Regions from separate parts of the Streptomyces sp. NPDC048461 genome, predicted to be linked through region 3. Evidence: riboswitches for the same ligand, from Rfam matches in the RefSeq annotation. Region 3 holds a riboswitch; each other region holds the start of a gene.
What was found. Region 3 has a riboswitch for cobalamin ahead of ACZ6S8_RS22970 (prenyltransferase/squalene oxidase repeat-containing protein). Riboswitches for the same ligand answer to the same signal wherever they lie in the genome.
Positions count from the first base shown of each region.

Region 1 (4,161 bases), on a different contig from region 3:
CGCCGACCCGGACGACATCGACGCGGTGCTGCAACACCTGCGGCTCACGGCGGCGTTCGGCTCCGGGCTGCGTTCGGCGCAGGGCGTGACGGGTCTGGCCGAACGGGCCGGGCTGGAGGTCCGTGACTGCCGTGACATCGGCTGGGACCACCGACTGTGGGTGCTGACCGCCCCGTCGGCCTGAGCCGCCCGTCGGCCGCCGGGGCCGACACCCGCGGGGGGGCGCGGGAGTTGACCGCGCCCCCCCCGGGGTTCCTCCCGCCTGCTCGACGGCTTCGGGCCTCTGCGCCGCCCCGGGGCCTACCGCGCGGAGCCGATCTCGTCGGAGGCCCGGCGGGAGCCCGGGACCGGGGTGCGGCGCCGGCCCGCGATCGAGTCGAGGATCTCGCCGACCCGGACTGCTGTGTTGGACAGCAGCGAGGAGGTGATGCCGTGGGTGTGCTCGGTGCCGCCCTGGAGGTAGATGCCGCAGCGCAGCGCCGGGTCCGTCGTGATGCGGTAGTCGCGCTCCACGCGGACGCGGCCCTCGTCGTCACGGAGGCAGTGGCGCGCCACGTCGCCGAGCAGCGCGAGCCCGTCGGCGGAGCGGTATCCGGTCGCGTACACCAGCACGTCGGCCTCCAGCGGCTCCTTCTCCCCCGTGACGAGGGACTCGACCGTGGCCAGCACCTTGTCGGGGGCCTCCAGGACCTCGGTGAGCCGGGACACCCTGAGGAAGCGCAGCCGCTCGGTGCCGAGCACCTTCTCCCGGTACTCCTGGCGGTAGAGCTCGTCGATCAGGTCGATGTCCACGACCGAGTAGTTGGTGTTGGCGTGGTAGTCGATCAGCTTGCGCTTGATCTCCTCGGGGGCGGTGAAGTACGCGTCCACCGCTGCGGGGTCGAAGATCCGGTTCGCGAAGCCGCTGTCGTCGGCGGGGCTGTATCCGTAGCGGGAGAAGACGGCGCAGACCTCCGCCCCGGGGAAGGTCCGGTGCAGGAACGCCACGTTCTCCGCGGCGCTCTGGCCGGCGCCGACCACGATGAACCGGGACGGATCGCTCCCCTTGAGGGCCTCCACCCGGGTCAGGAGCTCCGAGGTGTGCCAGATCCGCTCGGTACGGTCGACCCCCTCCGGCATCTGCGGCCGCAGGCCGGTGCCGATGACGAGGTTGCGGGCCCGGTGGGTGACCGGTTCCTCGCCGGAGCGGGCGGTGACGTCCACGTACTCGATGACGCCGTCGCGCACGACGGGCCGCACGGCGACCACTTCGTGTCCGTAGGACACCATGTCGTCGACCTTGGCCGCGGCCCACTCGAAGTAGTCGTGGAACTCCACGCGCAGCGGGAACAGGTTCTTGTGGTTGACGAAGTCGATCAGCCGTCCCTTGCTCTGCAGGTAGCAGAGGAAGCTGTACTCGCTCGACGGGTTCCGCAGCGTCACCAAGTCCTTCAGGAACGACACCTGCATGGTCGCATCGTCGATCAGCATGCCGCGGTGCCAGCCGAAACACGGCTGCTGCTCGAAGAAGTGGGCGGTGATCGCCTCCTGTCGTCCGACGCCTGCGTTGTGTTCGCCGAGTGCGATCGCCATGGCCACGTTCGAGGGACCGAAGCCGATGCCGATGAGGTCGTGGATCACTGGCGCGCCGTCAGGAAGATCCTGTGCCATGTCACTCCCAATCGTGCGGGGGCAGTGGATTGCCGTGCGTGGGGAGCCGAGTGCGGGCACGCCGAAGGAGCGACGCCCGAGCGAAACTTAGGGAAGGCTAACCTGATCGCCGGGGCCTGTCGATGGGCACGTCAGATCGAGCCACCTGTGGCCCTCCGCCGAACCCGGTTCAGGATCGGGCGCGTTGACCCGCCGCGGCCGGTCGAGCCTGTCGGCTCATGAGGCAAGCCTCGCTTCACCCCTGCACGCTCCAGGGTTCCGAGCCCGCCGCCGCACGGCAGACCGCCTGAACTCCGCTGTCCCACAAGGCCGTTGGATATGACCGGCCAGTGGTGGGGATCACCGGATTTCCGCCATCGCGCTGCCCTATGATTCAGCTGCTCCGGGCACCGTCCCGGAGCGCGTACCGAACGCGTCCGCGTCCGGGGGAAGCCGGTGAGACTCCGGCGCTGACCTGCAACCGTGTGCGGCCTCGCTGCCGTGAGTCGGAAAACCCGCGCGTCACGTGCACCGCTTCGCCCCGTCATGGTCTACGGCGTGGAGCCCCGGACCACCGCCGCGCCGCCCCGCCCCGTCCGCTTCCGCGGACGGCTCACGGGGGCGTCCGCGCGCGGGCGGGTCGGGGTGCCGCGCCCCCGGACCCCGGTTCGCACCAGGAAGGCGCTCCCATGCGCAGTGTCACCATCCGCCAGGCCCTGATCACCACGGCGGCCCTCGGTCTCGCCCTCGGCAGCGCTCCTGCCGTCGCCCAGGCCAAGGCCACGCCGAACACCAATGCCCCCGTCAAGGTGTCCCTCACCGTCCAGGGACCGAACGGCCTGCTGTTCAAGGGCAAGATCAAGACGAAGGGCCACGACGTCACCACCGCCACCGGTGGTACCCACACGTGCGACGGGACGAACGGCGCGGCCAACCCGACCGCCGTGCCGACCCCGACCGCCGCGCTCGACGACGCCGCCCGCAAGCGGCACTTCACGTGGGACGGCACCTGGTACGCGTCGTTCGACGACTTCTCCGTCGACACCATCAAGCAGGTCAGCGGCGGCGGCGGCGCCTACTGGAACATATCCGTCAACGGCACCCCGACCTCGGTGGGCGGCTGCCAGTTCAAGCTGAAGGCCGGCGACAAGGTCGCCTTCACCTGGACCTCCTTCTAACAGCCACCCCGTGCGGGCCCGCCGACGGCGGGCCCGCACCGGCCCCGCACCGGCCCCGCACCGGCCCCGGGCGGCCCGTTTTCCGGGCGTGGCCCGCTGCCACCGGTCCAGCGGGTGCGGGCTCCGCCCGGATGGGGGAAGCTGGCAGGGTTCCCGTGCCTACGGCGGGACGACGGCGAGGAGGGTCTCGTGGACGCTTCACAAGACGGCCGGCGCGCATCCCGGTCCGGGCTGCGGACGGCCACCCTGTTGTGCGCTGCCGCGGCTCTCGTGGCGGCGGCGGTTCCGGCATCCGCCGTGCAGACGCAGACCCGGGCCGCACCCGTACCGGATCCGGTCGTGGTCGTGGACTGCTTCTCCGAGGACCAGGTGCGTCCCGAGACGTACCTGCTGGCCTGCGGCGACGGCAACAACCGCCTCGTGGATCTCGACTGGAAGACGTGGGGGCGCCACACCGCGACGGCCACCGGCACCGACATGGCGAACGAATGCCGGCCGAACTGCGCTGCCGGCCGTTTCCTCTCCTATCCCGTGTCCGTGACACTGGCCAACCCGGAGCCGTGGCCCGACCGCCCCGGCGTGGAGCGCTTCACGACCATCCGGCTGCTGTTCCCGGACGACGCCCCGTCGCCGATCCCCCACGACGTGACGTACAAGCTGGTGTACTGACCCGCACGGCACAGCCGCCCCGCACCCCCTCCCGTAGGGCGCGGGGCGGCGGCACGTGCCATGCGTGCCCTCGCCCACACGGCTCCCGGAACGGACCGCAGCAACGGCCGCTGCACCCCGCCCGGGCATCGGCGAGGCAGCGGAGCAGCCTGTGCGTGCCGGTGGTGTCGCGGCGCTCCCGCTGCGCTACAGGGCGAGTTCGAGGTAGGCGACCTGCTTCTCCTCGTACGCCGCGAGGGCCCGGTGCCAGATGGCGAGGGCGAACGGCGGGATCATGCTCGGGGTGATGTCCTCGGGCCGGCAGAAGCGGATCTCGCCGATCTCCGACTCCTGCGGGCGGATGGCCCGTTGCCGCTCCGCGTCGAGCCGGAGGCCGTCGAAGACGTAGAAGACCTGGGACCCCTCGGGCCGGGTGACCCACGCGGTGACCAGGAGCCGGCCGATCTCCAGGTCCAGGCCCAGCTCCTCACGGAGCTCGCGGCGCAGGGCGGCGGTGGGCAGTTCGCCCTCCTCGATGTGCCCGCCGGGGAGGTTCCAGCGCTCCTTGTGGACGGGATTGACGATGAGCACGCGGCCCTGCTCGTCCCGGATGACCGCTGCGGCGGAGGCCGCCGCCGCCACGTGGCCGGTGGATGTGGTCATGAGCTTCTCCTGTGGTGCACGGCTACGTCGTCACGCCCCTCCC
Region 1 is NZ_JBVJGW010000029.1:68,961-73,121, forward strand. It holds gene ACZ6S8_RS33600 (siderophore-interacting protein) at 1-184, shown strand, start outside; gene ACZ6S8_RS33605 (lysine N(6)-hydroxylase/L-ornithine N(5)-oxygenase family protein) at 301-1,650, opposite strand; cobalamin riboswitch at 2,046-2,166, shown strand; gene ACZ6S8_RS33610 (DUF4430 domain-containing protein) at 2,319-2,807, shown strand; gene ACZ6S8_RS33615 (hypothetical protein) at 2,997-3,476, shown strand; gene ACZ6S8_RS33620 (NUDIX domain-containing protein) at 3,663-4,118, opposite strand.
Region 1: another riboswitch for cobalamin. It lies ahead of ACZ6S8_RS33610 (DUF4430 domain-containing protein); the one in region 3 lies ahead of ACZ6S8_RS22970 (prenyltransferase/squalene oxidase repeat-containing protein).

Region 2 (4,161 bases), on a different contig from region 3:
CACCACCAGCTGGACCGAGGTCCGCAGCCGGGTCAGCCCGGCGCGGCCGTGCGCCACCTCCACCCCGTCCAGCAGCAGCGCGCCCGACGCCGGCCGCAGGCCCCCGCTCAACAGGCGCATCAGCGTGGTCTTGCCGCTGCCGTTGCGGCCCAGCAGCACCAGGGCGCGGCCCTCGGGGATCGCGAAGTCCACGCCGGACAGCACCTCGGGGCCGTCCTCGTACGCGTAGCCCGCGCCGGCCAGTTCCACCAGCGGCTTCACAGGTACAGCTCCTTCAGTACGAGGGTCACGGCGACCAGCGAGGCGAGCAGGGCGGCCGTCCCGGCCAGGAACCGCCGGGACAGCGCCGTCTGAGGCACCAGCACGCGCAGCGCGCCGTCGTAGCCGCGCCCGGCCAGGCCCGACTGGAGCCGGGCCGCGCGGTCGAAGGCCCGGACGAACGAGGTCGCGGCGAGCCCGGCCACCGACCGCCAGGCGGCCGCCCGCCCGGCGGTGCCGAGGCGGGCCGCCTGGGCCTGCCGGACGCGGGCCAGGGAGTCGAGGAGCAGGAAGCCGATCCGGTACATCACCAGCGCCACGTCCACGACCGGGGCCGGCACCCCGGCCCGGACCAGGCGCGGCAGCACGTCCGAGACCGGGGTGGTGAAGGCGAACAGCAGCACCCCGAGGGAGGCCGCCGAGGTCCGCAGCAGCAGTTCGCCCGCGTGCCGGGGGCCGTCGGGAGCCATCGCGACGAAGCCCGCCGGGCCGCCCACGGAGAACAGCAGCGGCAGCGCCCCCGTGAAGCAGAAGCCCAGCGGGATGCGGAACGCCCGCCACAGCTGCCGCCCCGCCACCCCGGCGGGACCCAGCAGCAGGGCGAGGGTCGCCGCGGCCACCAGCGGTCCGCCGGGCCACGGCGGCAGGCACACCGCCGTGACCGTCAGGCCGACTCCCAGTACCGCCTTCTCCAGCGGATGGCGGCGGCGCCAGCGGCTGCTGTGCGCCGCCGCGTCGATCGGCAGCACCGCCTACGACTGCACGGTGGCGTCGGGCGCCGCGGCGCCGGCGGCGCCCGCTGCGGCAGCGCCCTGGCGGCGCCCCTTGCGGACGCCGAAGTAGTACGCGAGCACGCCCGCGCCGAGCGCCGCCTGCAGGGCGAACAGCGCCGACTCGATCTCCCCGGACGGGGGCTCGTACAGGGGCGAGAACCAGGGCTCGTAGTCCGGCTTCAGCTCGGTGATGGCCGTCTCCGCCTGCGCGTCGGCGCCCGCGAACGGCTCCTCCTTGCCCTCGCCCAGCCCCAGCGCCAGCGGGAGCACGGCCAGCGCCGCGACCAGGAGCAGCAGCAGGGTGTTGATCTTCGCGTTCCGGCTCATCAGACCGTCGCCTCCTGCTTGGCCTTGCCGGACGTGAGCTTCGCGACGCCGAGCCGGACCAGGTCCGACTTGCTGGACTGCATCAGCAGCCGGACGACGAGCACGGTCAGCAGGCCCTCGCTCACCGCGAGCGGGATCTGGGTCAGCGCGAAGATCTCACCGAACTTCACGAGCGAGCCGGTGAACCCGGTGGCCTGGTCGGGGAAGGCCAGCGCCAGCTGGACCGAGGTCACGCAGTAGGTGACCAGGTCGGCGAAGAAGGCGCCGAAGAACACGGCCACCATCAGGGGGGCGCCGGTTCCGCGCAGCAGGCGGTAGACGGCGTACCCGGCCCACGGGCCGGCGATGGCCATCGAGAAGACGTTGGCGCCGAGGGTGGTGAGCCCGCCGTGCGCCAGCAGCAGCGCCTGGAACAGCAGGGTGATCGTCCCCAGCACCGCCATGATCGGCGGCCGGAAGAGGATCGCTCCGAGCCCCGTACCGGTGGGGTGGGAGCAGCTGCCCGTCACCGAGGGGATCTTCAGGGCGGACAGGACGAACGTGAACGCTCCGGCCGCACCGAGCAGCAGCGTGCTCTCCGGGTTGGCCTTGACCTCGCGGGTCAGGGCGCGGACACCGTGTACGACAAAGGGAGCGGACGCGGCGCCCCAGGCGACCGCGTGCAAGGGGGGCAGAAACCCCTCGGCTATATGCATGAGTAAGGAGACCTCTCCAGCACCTCGTGGATGGACGACGCGCCTCGGCCGGTCTCCTGGCTCACGGGTACTGATGCCCGGGCTCCGCCTTCCCGGGGCCGAGCGGTCTCCCGCGCGGGCCCAGTGGCTTCCCGCAGGAGTGGAGCCGGACTTCCCGATCACAGTGGCGAGGGCCGCACCGGTTTCGCACCGGTTTCCCGAACACCAAGGCCCGCTGACCCTAGTCGGCCGCGCGGACCGGTCACAACCCGCCCCTCGCGGGTGCGGTGCGGTGGCGCTCCGGACGGTGCCCGGACAAGGTGGGTGCGTGGCTGCCGACGAGGAGAACGCGACCCCGCCCGACTACTCGGGCCTGACCGCCGTCTACGTGAACTGCACGCTCAAACGCTCACCCGAGACCAGCAACACCGACGGCCTGATCGGCAGGAGCCGCGCGGTCATGGAGGCGGCCGGTGCCCGGACCTCGGTCATCCGCGCCGTCGACCACGACATCGCGACCGGCGTCTGGCCGGACATGACCGAACACGGCTGGGAGAGCGACCAGTGGCCGGTCCTCTACAGCCGGATCATGGACGCCGACATCCTCGTGCTGTGCGGGCCGATCTGGCTCGGCGACAACAGCTCCGTGATGAAGCGCGTCATCGAGCGGCTCTACGCCTGCTCGTCCCTGCTGAACGAGCAGGGGCAGTACGCGTACTACGGGCGCGTCGGCGGCGCGCTGATCACCGGCAACGAGGACGGCGTCAAGCACTGCGCCATGAACGTCCTCTACAGCCTCCAGCACCTGGGCTACGCGATCCCGCCGCAGGCCGACGCGGGCTGGATCGGCGAGGCCGGACCCGGCCCCTCCTACCTGGACCCGGGATCCGGCGGCCCCGAGAACGACTTCACCAACCGGAACACCGCCTTCATGTCCTGGAACCTGATGCACCTGGCCGCCCTGCTCAAGCGGGCGGGCGGAATGCCGGCGCACGGGAACCAGCGCTCCCTGTGGGACGCGGGCTGCCGGTTCGACTTCCCCAACCCCGAGCACCGCTGAGGAACGCGGCGGGGGGGGGGGGGGGGGGGGGGGCCCCCCCCCCCCCCCCCCCCCCCCCCCCCCGCCCAGGGGGTGACCCACGCCCCACCCACCCCCCCCCCCCCCCCCGGACCACCCCCCCCCCCCCCCCCCCGCCCGGGCGCCCCCCCCCCCCCCCCCCCCCCCCCCCGCCCCGGTCAGCACACGTTCGGGTGCGCGATGTCCAGGACCAGCCGCTCGGGCGAGTGCAGGACGCTGGTGGAGTAGGCGGGTGCGGTGTCGAAGGCGGCGCCGAAGGTCACGTACCCCTCGTAGTCGCCGGTCAGGGCGATGCCCTTGAGCTTGCTGAGGTAGATCTTCTGCAGGCGCGGACCCTGGTAGACGTTCTGCCCCGCGTCGTCGTGACCGGCGGCGGGGTTCAGGCGGACTTCCAGGAAGTACTTCCCGGCCAGCGGGACGGGCTTGCCCGAGCCGTCGTAGTACAGCTTCGGCACGGGCGTGACGGTGACCCCGGGGACGTACCCCTGGAGGTCGATGACGAGCCGGTCGTACGTGCAGTGACCGCCCCAGCGGGCGTTGACGACGAGTGGGGTCTGGGTGCGGGCGGCGGCCTGGGCGGCCGAGGCCGGTGCGGCGAGGGCTAGGCCGGCGGTGAGCAGCGCGCCGGTGGCCAGGGCCACGAGCTGCCGGCGGCGCCGTCGAAGGGACGGCAGGCGGTGAGACGGACGTGGACGCGGGTGGTTCGAGACGTCGTTCATGACGTCCCCCGATTCTCCGGAGACGGGGCTGTGCTGTCACCGCTAAGGACACCCGCGGGACGGCGACGGTTCCCGGGCCGGGGCCGCGGGCTCCTCCCGGCTCCGGGGCCGTCAGCCGGGCAGCAGCGCGTCGAGCTCCGCGTCGAGGTCGTAGTGCCGGTGCTCCAGGCCGCGCGGGACCAGCTGGGTCAGACGGCGGCACAGCCCGCGCACGTCCTTGGCGCGGGCGGAGAACACGCAGCTCTTCTCGCCGTTGCTGAAGGCCAGGAAGACCCGCGGTTCGGTGCCCTTCCAGCGCGGCCACACCTGTATGTCCCCCTCGCCGGTGGCGC
Region 2 is NZ_JBVJGW010000001.1:420,457-424,617, forward strand. It holds gene ACZ6S8_RS01840 (ATP-binding cassette domain-containing protein) at 1-261, opposite strand, end outside; gene cbiQ (cobalt ECF transporter T component CbiQ) at 258-1,007, opposite strand; gene ACZ6S8_RS01850 (energy-coupling factor ABC transporter substrate-binding protein) at 1,011-1,358, opposite strand; gene ACZ6S8_RS01855 (energy-coupling factor ABC transporter permease) at 1,358-2,053, opposite strand; cobalamin riboswitch at 2,083-2,277, opposite strand; gene ACZ6S8_RS01860 (flavodoxin family protein) at 2,361-3,092, shown strand; gene ACZ6S8_RS01865 (AMIN-like domain-containing (lipo)protein) at 3,269-3,829, opposite strand; gene ACZ6S8_RS01870 (SsgA family sporulation/cell division regulator) at 3,941-4,161, opposite strand, start outside.
Region 2: another riboswitch for cobalamin. It lies ahead of ACZ6S8_RS01855 (energy-coupling factor ABC transporter permease); the one in region 3 lies ahead of ACZ6S8_RS22970 (prenyltransferase/squalene oxidase repeat-containing protein).

Region 3 (4,161 bases):
GGCGCCGGCGCCCGGAGCGGACATGCCGGACCCGGGCCCGGTGCCGGATGCCGGGCATCCGGTGCCGGGTGCGTCCCCCGTGAGCGGGGGCCGCACCCGGACGGGGATCAGACGCCCCAGCGCAGGGCGATGGTGTCGCCCACGTTGATCACCTTGTTGCGGACGGCGCCGGCGAAGGAGGAGCCGTCGACGCTGACCTTCCAGGTGTTGGAGCCGCTGTTGGCCTTGCCGTTGACGTGGGTGATGGTGCCGGTCCCCGACGACGGGGTCACGCTCGTGACACAGCCCGACGGCGTGGCGCCGCCCGTCGCGGCGTTGAGGACGTCACCGAGGGTGATGGTGGTACCGGTGGGCGTGAAGGCCACCGAGCAGACCTTCAGGTTCCCGGCGCCGTCGTCGACGGTGAGGGCCAGCTTGGTCGCGGTGCCGGCGGTGAAGGTGGACTGGGCGACCCACTGCGGGGCCCCGGGGGTGACCGGGACCGGCGGCGCCGTCGTGAAGCCGCCGCCGACGACGCCGCGCAGGGCGTCGATGGAGGAGTAGGCGGAGGGGGTCGTGTCGGCCGGCTGGTACTTGAAGCCGCCCGCCGGGTTGTACTGGTTGGCGATCATGAAGTCGACGGGGGTCTTGCCGCTGGTGGTGAGGAAGTCACCGGTCTGCGGATTGATGCCGCAGGCGTTCAGGCCCGCGACGCCCCATCCGTTGGAACTGGTGTTGACCCCGTACAGGGAGTTGAAGGCACCGGTGCCGGCGATCAGCTTGCCCTTGAGGAAGTTCTTCGCCTGCACCACGTCCGCGTCGGTGTTCGGCACGCCGGAGACGCACAGGGCGGCCATCGCGGAGCCGGTCATGTCGACGTCGCTGGGGGCGTTCAGGGCCGTGGGGTTGCCCTCGGCCTTGCTGTAGGTCCAGCCGCCGTCGACGTGCTGGTTGGCGCGGATGCGCGTGACCATCGAGTCGGTGAGCGCCTGCGGGACGCGCGTGGCGCCGCCCTGCGTCTTGGCGCCGCCCAGCGCGAGGGCCGCGAATACGGTCCCGTTGAAGTTGCCGGACGGGCCGAAGTATCCGGCCTCGGCGGTCTGCCAGTACGCGTAGATGTGCGCGACGAGGTTCCGGGAGGCCGACACGCGCGCCGGGTCGATGCCGGCGGCGTACGCGTTCAGCGCGCCGCGCTCGTAGTCGGTGACCACCGGGGCGCCCGACGGCCAGCCCGCCGTGGACAGCAGGTTCCGGTAGACGGTGCGGGCGTTCTTCGTGGTGTCGCCGCCGGGGTAGACGTCGACGACGGCGGTGCCGGCCGCGGCGAAGGTGCTGAACGCCCATTCGTTGGACAGGCCCGAGCCGGCGTACGAACCGTCCGCCGCCTGAAGGGACTTGAGATAGGCCACACCGTTGGTCTTGGACGTGGCGATCTGCGCGGGAGACGAGGTGGCGGAGGCGGGCAGCGCGGTGAGCGCGAACGCGCCCAGGGCCGCGGGCAGGACGAGCGCGAGGCGGCGGGAGGTACGGGGACGGGACATGGCCTGCTCCTGGAATCGGCGGACCCCGACCGCTCCCGCACAGGCCGCGTCCCACCGCGGCGCAGCACGGCGCGGCACGGATCGAGCCTGGTCGCAGGGCCGTTGTCCGAACGCGTGATACGGCTTCCTGTACTGCATCGCCGTGTGGGCATTCGGGCTCGGAACGGCCCCCGCCGTCCCCTACCGTTGCGCGTCAGCTCCGGCTTCTCACCGGATTCCCCCATGTGGCAGCCCAGGACGCTACCCGAGTGACCGGGTGTCCGCCAGCCACCCCGACCGGGACTCGACCGCACCCCATAGGGGCCCGGCCGGCTGAGACTTGTGCCACCTTGACGCGTCGGCGGGATCCGTGTTGCACTCCGGCTGACAACTGCTCAGCACCAGGGGAAGCCGGTCGAATTCCGGCGCTGACCCGCAACCGTGGACCCGGATCCGTTCCGGGTGAGCCGGAATGCCTGGGGCCGAGCCACAGTACGAAGAGCGCCGTCGCGGATTGCGGTGCGGTCGTCCCAGCCTCCCCACGGCGAAGCAAGCCGTGCGGGGCACATCGACACGCACCCGGCCGCCCGGCAGAGACGGGGGCCTCGGTGGGGACCGAACAACGGGCGAATCGGCAGTCGGGGACGAGACGGCGGTTCCTCTCCCTCGTGACCGCGTCCTTCCTGACGCTCGGTACGGGCGTGGTCTCCTTCACGGTCCCCGTCTCCGCGAGCGCGGACCCGGTCGAGCAGTGCACCCCCACCACCGGCGCCGTCGTCGCCGTGGACTTCGGCCCGTTCGGCGGCAAGGTCGAGCGGGGCTGCGACACCACCCCCACCACCGGGTACGAGCTGCTGCACACGGGCGGGTTCACCACGACGGGCACCGTCCACGACGGACCCGCCTTCGTCTGCCGCATCGGCAAGGACTCCGGTACGCAGTACCCCACGCCGGACAAGGAGGACTGCGTCCTCACGCCGCAGGCCACCGCGTACTGGTCGTACTGGATCGCCTCGCCCGGTCAGCGGAAGTGGACGTACAGCCCGCTGGGCGCCATGGCGCGCACCCCGAAGCCCGGTGACGTGGACGCCTGGGTCTTCGGCGGGACCGACGTCGGCGGCAGCAAGGGCAAGCCCTCCTTCACGCCCGACGACATCCGCGGCATCACCACGCCCGACCCGACGGTCCCCACCACCCCGCCCGCGGTCCCCGCGGGCACGGTCGACGTGCCCGCCGCCACGCGCTGGATCGCCGGGAACCTGACGGACGGCGAGCGCGTCGTCGACGAGGGCTCCACCTCGGCGAACCACTTCCTCACCACCGAGGCCGTGTTCGCCCTGGCCGCCGCCGACCGCAAGAGCCCGGCTGCGAAGAAGGCCGCGCAGTTCCTCGCCGCGCCCGCGCAGACCGATGCGTACGCCTACCCCTCCGGCAAGGACGCGATACCCGACGCCACCGCCGCCGCGCGCCTCGCCCTCGTCGCCGAGGCCACCGGGCTGGACCCGCGCGCGTTCGGCGGCCACGACCTCCTCGGCGACCTGGTGAAGTACGTCTGCCCGCGTGACATCGGCGACGGGGAGACCGTCGACGGCTGCCTGACCAAGGGTGATTTCCGCACCACCGGTCAGGCCGACACCCAGGCCATGGCCGTCATCGCCCTGGTCAACGGCGGTGTCACGCCGCCCGCCCACTCCGTGAGCCGGCTGACCGGCCTGCAGTGCGAGGACGGCGGCTTCACGAGCATCCTGATCCGGTCCCCCGAAAAGTGCGAGAGCGAGGCCTCCGCCACCGCTCTGACCGCCCTGGCCCTGGCCGTCGCCGGCGGCCACGAGGACGCCGTCCAGAAGGCCCGCGCCCAGCTGAAGAAGACCCAGCTGCCCACCGGCGCCTGGCCCGCCACCGGCTACGACACGACCGGCAGCCCGGCCGCCACCGCCTGGGCGGCGCAGGCACTGCGCGCCCTCGGCGACGAGGCGTTCGCCGACGCCGGCATCTCCTGGCTCTCCAGGCACCAGCTCCCGACCGGCGGATTCGGCTTCGGCGAGGACGACACGGATCCGCGCCTGTTCCCGACCGCCACGGCCGCGATCGCAGCCGCGGGCAGCGATGTCGTCGCGCTGACCGCCAAGCCGGTCGTTCCGCCGACCACGCCCCCGACGACCCCGCCCACCTCCGAGCCGCCGACCGCTCCCCCGGCCGGTGCGGGGCCCGACCTGAAGAAGGGCGTGGCGTACCTCACCCACCCCGGCCGTCTGGTCCAGGGCCGCTACTACGAGGCCGGCGCGGGCACCGGGCACGCCGACTACGGCATGACCATCGACGGCGCCTACTCCCTCGCCGCCACCGGCACGGACAACGCCACCCTGCGCAACATCGTCGACTTCTTCGACAAGGGCGGCAAGGACGGGAAGGGCCGGGGCATCAACGACTGGACGCTCGTCGGCACCAAGTACGCGAGCGGCGGCTCCCTCGGCAAGGCGGCCCTCCTCGCGCAGGCCGTGGGCCGGGACCCCCGCGACTTCGGCGGCCAGGACCTGATCGCCGCCCTCGCCAAGGGCACCTGCGCCGCCAAGACCGCGACGCGCCAGGAGTGCGCGGCGAAGGGCAACTACACGTACGCGACCTCGGTGTTCTCCCAGTCCCTCGGCGTCATGGCACAGAT
Region 3 is NZ_JBVJGW010000013.1:91,744-95,904, forward strand. It holds gene ACZ6S8_RS22970 (prenyltransferase/squalene oxidase repeat-containing protein) at 108-1,520, opposite strand; cobalamin riboswitch at 1,647-1,773, opposite strand; gene ACZ6S8_RS22975 (prenyltransferase/squalene oxidase repeat-containing protein) at 2,108-4,161, shown strand, end outside.

Region 4 (4,161 bases), on a different contig from region 3:
CGCGCCGCCGGTGCGGGCCATGACGAGGTAGACGTCCGCGGCGCCCGCACCGGAGATGAACTGCTTGACCCCGGTGAGGAGGTAGCCGTCCGCGGTGCGTTCCGCGCGGGTGCTGAGGCCCGCGGCGTCGGATCCCGCGCCCGGTTCGGTCAGGCAGTAGCTCCCCAGCGTCCCGGCGGAGCACAGGCCGGGCAGCCAGCGCTCGCGCTGGCCGGGGTCGCCGTAGCGGTCGATCATCCAGGCGACCATGTTGTGGATGGAGAGGTATCCGGCGATGGAGGGGCAGCCGGTGGCCAGGGCCTCGAAGACGAGGACGCCGTCGGCACGGCCGAGGGCCGAACCGCCGTGTTCCTCCCGTACGTAGACGCCGCCGAGGCCGAGGCCGGCCGCCTTGCGGATGACGTCGACCGGGAAGTGCTTGTCCTGGTCCCACGCGACGGCGTACGGGGAGAGCTGCTCCTGGGCGAAGTCGAGGGTGACCTCGGCCAGCGCGAGCTGATCGGGTGTCAGGGTGGTGGTCACGGGCTCAGCCCATCGTGGGGATGGTGAAGCTCGCGCCCTCCTTGACCCCGGAGGGCCAGCGCGAGGTGACGGTCTTGGTGCGGGTGTAGAAGCGGATCGAGTCCGGTCCGTGCTGGTTGAGGTCGCCGAAGCCGGACCGCTTCCAGCCGCCGAAGGTGTGGTAGGCCACCGGGACCGGGATGGGCACGTTGACCCCGACCATGCCGGCGCCCACCCGGCGGGTGAAGTCCCGGGCGGTGTCGCCGTCCCGGGTGAAGATGGCGACGCCGTTGCCGTACGGGTGCTCGGTGGGGAGCCGCAGTGCCTCGGCGTAGTCCGCGGCCCGTACGACGGACAGCACCGGGCCGAAGATCTCCTCGCGGTAGATGCGCATGGACGGTGCGACGCGGTCGAAGAGGGTGGCGCCGGCGAAGAAGCCGTTCTCGTGTCCGGGGAGGGTGAACCCCCTTCCGTCGACGACGAGTTCGGCACCCTCGTTGACGCCGATGTCCACGTAGCGGCGGACCCGGTCCAGGGCGTCGCGGCTCACCAGGGGACCGAAGTCGGCTTCCGGATCGTCGGAACGGCCGATGCGCAGGGTGGCGATGCGCTCCTTCAGCCTCGCCACCAGGGCGTCGGCGGTCTCCTCTCCGACGGGCACGGCCACGGCGATGGCCATGCAGCGCTCGCCGGCCGAGCCGTATCCGGCGCCGATCAGCGCGTCCACGGCCTGGTCCAGGTCGGCGTCCGGCATCACGATCATGTGGTTCTTGGCGCCGCCGAAGCACTGGGCGCGCTTGCCGCGGGCGGCGGCGGTGGCGTAGATGTGCGCGGCGATCGGGGTCGATCCGACGAATCCGAGCGCTTGGACCCGGGGGTCGTCGAGGAGGGTGTCGACGGCTTCCTTGCCGCCGTTGACCACGTTGAGCACACCGGGCGGGAGTCCGGCCTCCAGGAAGAGTTCGGCCAGCCGCAGCGGTACGGAGGGGTCGCGCTCCGAGGGCTTGAGGATGAAGGCGTTGCCGCAGGCGATCGCCGGCGCGGCCTTCCACAGCGGGATCATCGCGGGGAAGTTGAACGGGGTGATGCCGGCGACGACGCCGAGGGGGACGCGCAGCGAGTGCACGTCGATTCCGCCTCCGGCGTTGTCGGTGAACTCCCCCTTGAGCAGGTGGGGAATGCCGGCGGCGAACTCGACGACTTCCAGGCCGCGTTGCAGGTCGCCGTGCGCGTCGGCGACGGTCTTCCCGTGTTCGGCCGACAACAGGCGGGCGAGGGCGTCACGTTCGCCCTCGACGAGCTGGAGGAACCGCAGCAGGACGCGGGCGCGGCGCTGCGGGTTCCACTCGGCCCATTCGAGCTGCGCGCTTGCCGCGTCGGCGATGGCCGCTTCGGTGTCGGCGCGTCCCGCGAGGGGGACGCGGGCCTGGACGGTGCCGGTGTTGGGGTCGTACACGTCGGCGAAGAGGCCGGAGGTTCCGGCGGTGTGCTTGCCGCCGATGAAATGGGTGAGTTCGCGGACCATGGGGTGCCTGCTCTCGTCAGGTGGGATCCGGGGATGGCACGGCGGGCCGGCGGCCGCACCGGGTGGGGTGCGCCGCGTGACGGGCCGGGGGACGGGCCGCCGCAAGGGCGGCCGAAGAGCCGGGTCGCGCGCCTCGGGGCGTGCCGGTGCGGTCCGCGGCTCACCGGGCCGTCGCCGGGCGGCGGGCCGGGTGTCGCGGGCCGGGCATGTCGTGAGGGGCGTGGCCCGGGGCGTCACTGGCGGATCGTTGCGGCCACGCGGACGCGGTACGTTCCGGAAGGTCTGCCCTACGAGCGCGCGGGGGTTGCCGCTCGCTCCGCCGGATCACCTGGGTCGTGGGTACGGACCGGTGCCATGCGTGTCTGCTCCATCCTCGTGGACAACACGGAACGTTCCGCGGCCGGTAACCTGACTCCCGGATCTCCGCGTGCCGCCCGTCCACCCGGCGCGTTCGCCGGTGGCGCGGGAGGGCAGCACGCTCCCCGGTCACAGTGGCGGGACCGTGCCGGATTCACACCGGCTTCCCTGCACCGCGGACCTTGTGCCCCGAACATATAGTTGGACGTCCTAGTAAGTCCAGCCCCTCCCCCGGGCGTCGTCCGGACGGCCCCGGGCCGTGTTCAGCCGCGCTCGGGCGCGACCGGGTACGGCACGAAGGTGCTGCTGTTCTCGTCCACGGCCAGCGCGCGGCCCAGCGGAGGCACCGCCCGCTGCGGGCAGTCGAGGCGTTCGCAGAGCCTGCAGCCCATCCCGATGGGGGTCGCGGCGGAGACGTTGTCGAGGTCGATGCCGTCGGAGTAGACCAGGCGCGGGGCGTGCCGGATCTCGCAGCCGAGGCCGATCGCGAAGGTCTTGCCGGGTTCGCCCCAGCCGCCGCGGTGGCGGGTGACGGCCCGCGCGGTCCACAGGTGGCGCTGCCCGTCCGGCATGGCGGCCACCTGGACGTGGATGCGGCCGGGCGCGGCGAAGGCCTCGTACACGTTCCACAGCGGGCAGGTGCCGCCGGCGCGGGAGAAGTGGAAGCCGGTGGCCGACTGCCGCTTGGACATGTTCCCGGCGCGGTCGACCCGGACGAAGGAGAAGGGGACCCCGCGCAGCCGGGGGCGCTGGAGGGTGCTCAGCCGGTGGCAGACGGTCTCGTAGCCCAGGCCGAACTGGTCGGTGAGCCGTTCGATGTCGTAGCGGAACTCCTCGGCCGCGGCGTGGAAGGCCGCGTACGGGAGGATCAGCGCGGCGGCGAAGTAGCTGGCGATGCCGATCCGGGCCAGGCCGTGCGCGGCGGATCCGGCGGAGAAGTCCTCGGCGGCCAGCCCGTCCAGTTCCGTGCCGTGTTCGAGGAGCGCGAGCTGCGTGGCCATCCGGAAGGCCTGCTGGCCGGGGCGCAGACGCCCTGACAGGTGCAGGACGCGCGCGGCGCCGTCGTAGTGGTGCAGCCGGTCGGAGTCGGCCGCCAGGCGGACGCCGTGCCGGTCCGCGAGGCGGCGGGCGAGCGCGCCGACGACGTCTCCGGGGCGGATGCCGATCTCGCGGGCCAGCCCTTCGGCGGCGAGGTCCGTGTCGTGCAGGTAGTTCTGCCGCCGGTAGAAGAACTCGCGGATCTCCTCGTGGGGGGAGCGCGGCGTTCCGGCTCCGCCCTCGCGGCCCTCGGCCGTCCCGGCGAGGCGTTCGGCCAGCAGCTGGCCGCGCCGCCCCAGGTCCAGCAGGACCGCGGCGACGGCGGGCATCCGGGTGGCGAGTTCGGCCAGGTCGGAGGCGGAGACGCGGGCCTCGGCCACTTCCCCGGCGAGGGCCTCGCGCAGGTCGGCGACGAGGCGGCTGGTGTCGCGCTCGGAGAAGAAGCCGGGGTCGACTCCGAACGCCTCGGTGAGGCGCAGCAGTACGGGCACGGTGAGCGGCCGGGAGTCGTGCTCCATCTGGTTGAGGTAGCTGGGCGAGATGGCCAGGACCCGGGCCAGGTCGGCCTGGGTCATCCGGCGCTCCTCGCGCAGCCGGCGCAGCCGGGCCCCCGCGTACGTCTTGCTCACCGGTCTCCTCCACGGTCGGACAGGACCGTCAGACTACGTGCGCCGCCCCCGCCGGGGAGCTTCGCAAGCTTGGCAGTTTCGGCTGGGAAGATTCGCAGACCTTGGCAGCCG
Region 4 is NZ_JBVJGW010000029.1:968-5,128, forward strand. It holds gene ACZ6S8_RS33380 (acyl-CoA dehydrogenase family protein) at 1-522, opposite strand, end outside; gene ACZ6S8_RS33385 (CoA-acylating methylmalonate-semialdehyde dehydrogenase) at 527-2,026, opposite strand; cobalamin riboswitch at 2,408-2,576, opposite strand; gene ACZ6S8_RS33390 (short-chain fatty acyl-CoA regulator family protein) at 2,647-4,050, opposite strand.
Region 4: another riboswitch for cobalamin. It lies ahead of ACZ6S8_RS33385 (CoA-acylating methylmalonate-semialdehyde dehydrogenase); the one in region 3 lies ahead of ACZ6S8_RS22970 (prenyltransferase/squalene oxidase repeat-containing protein).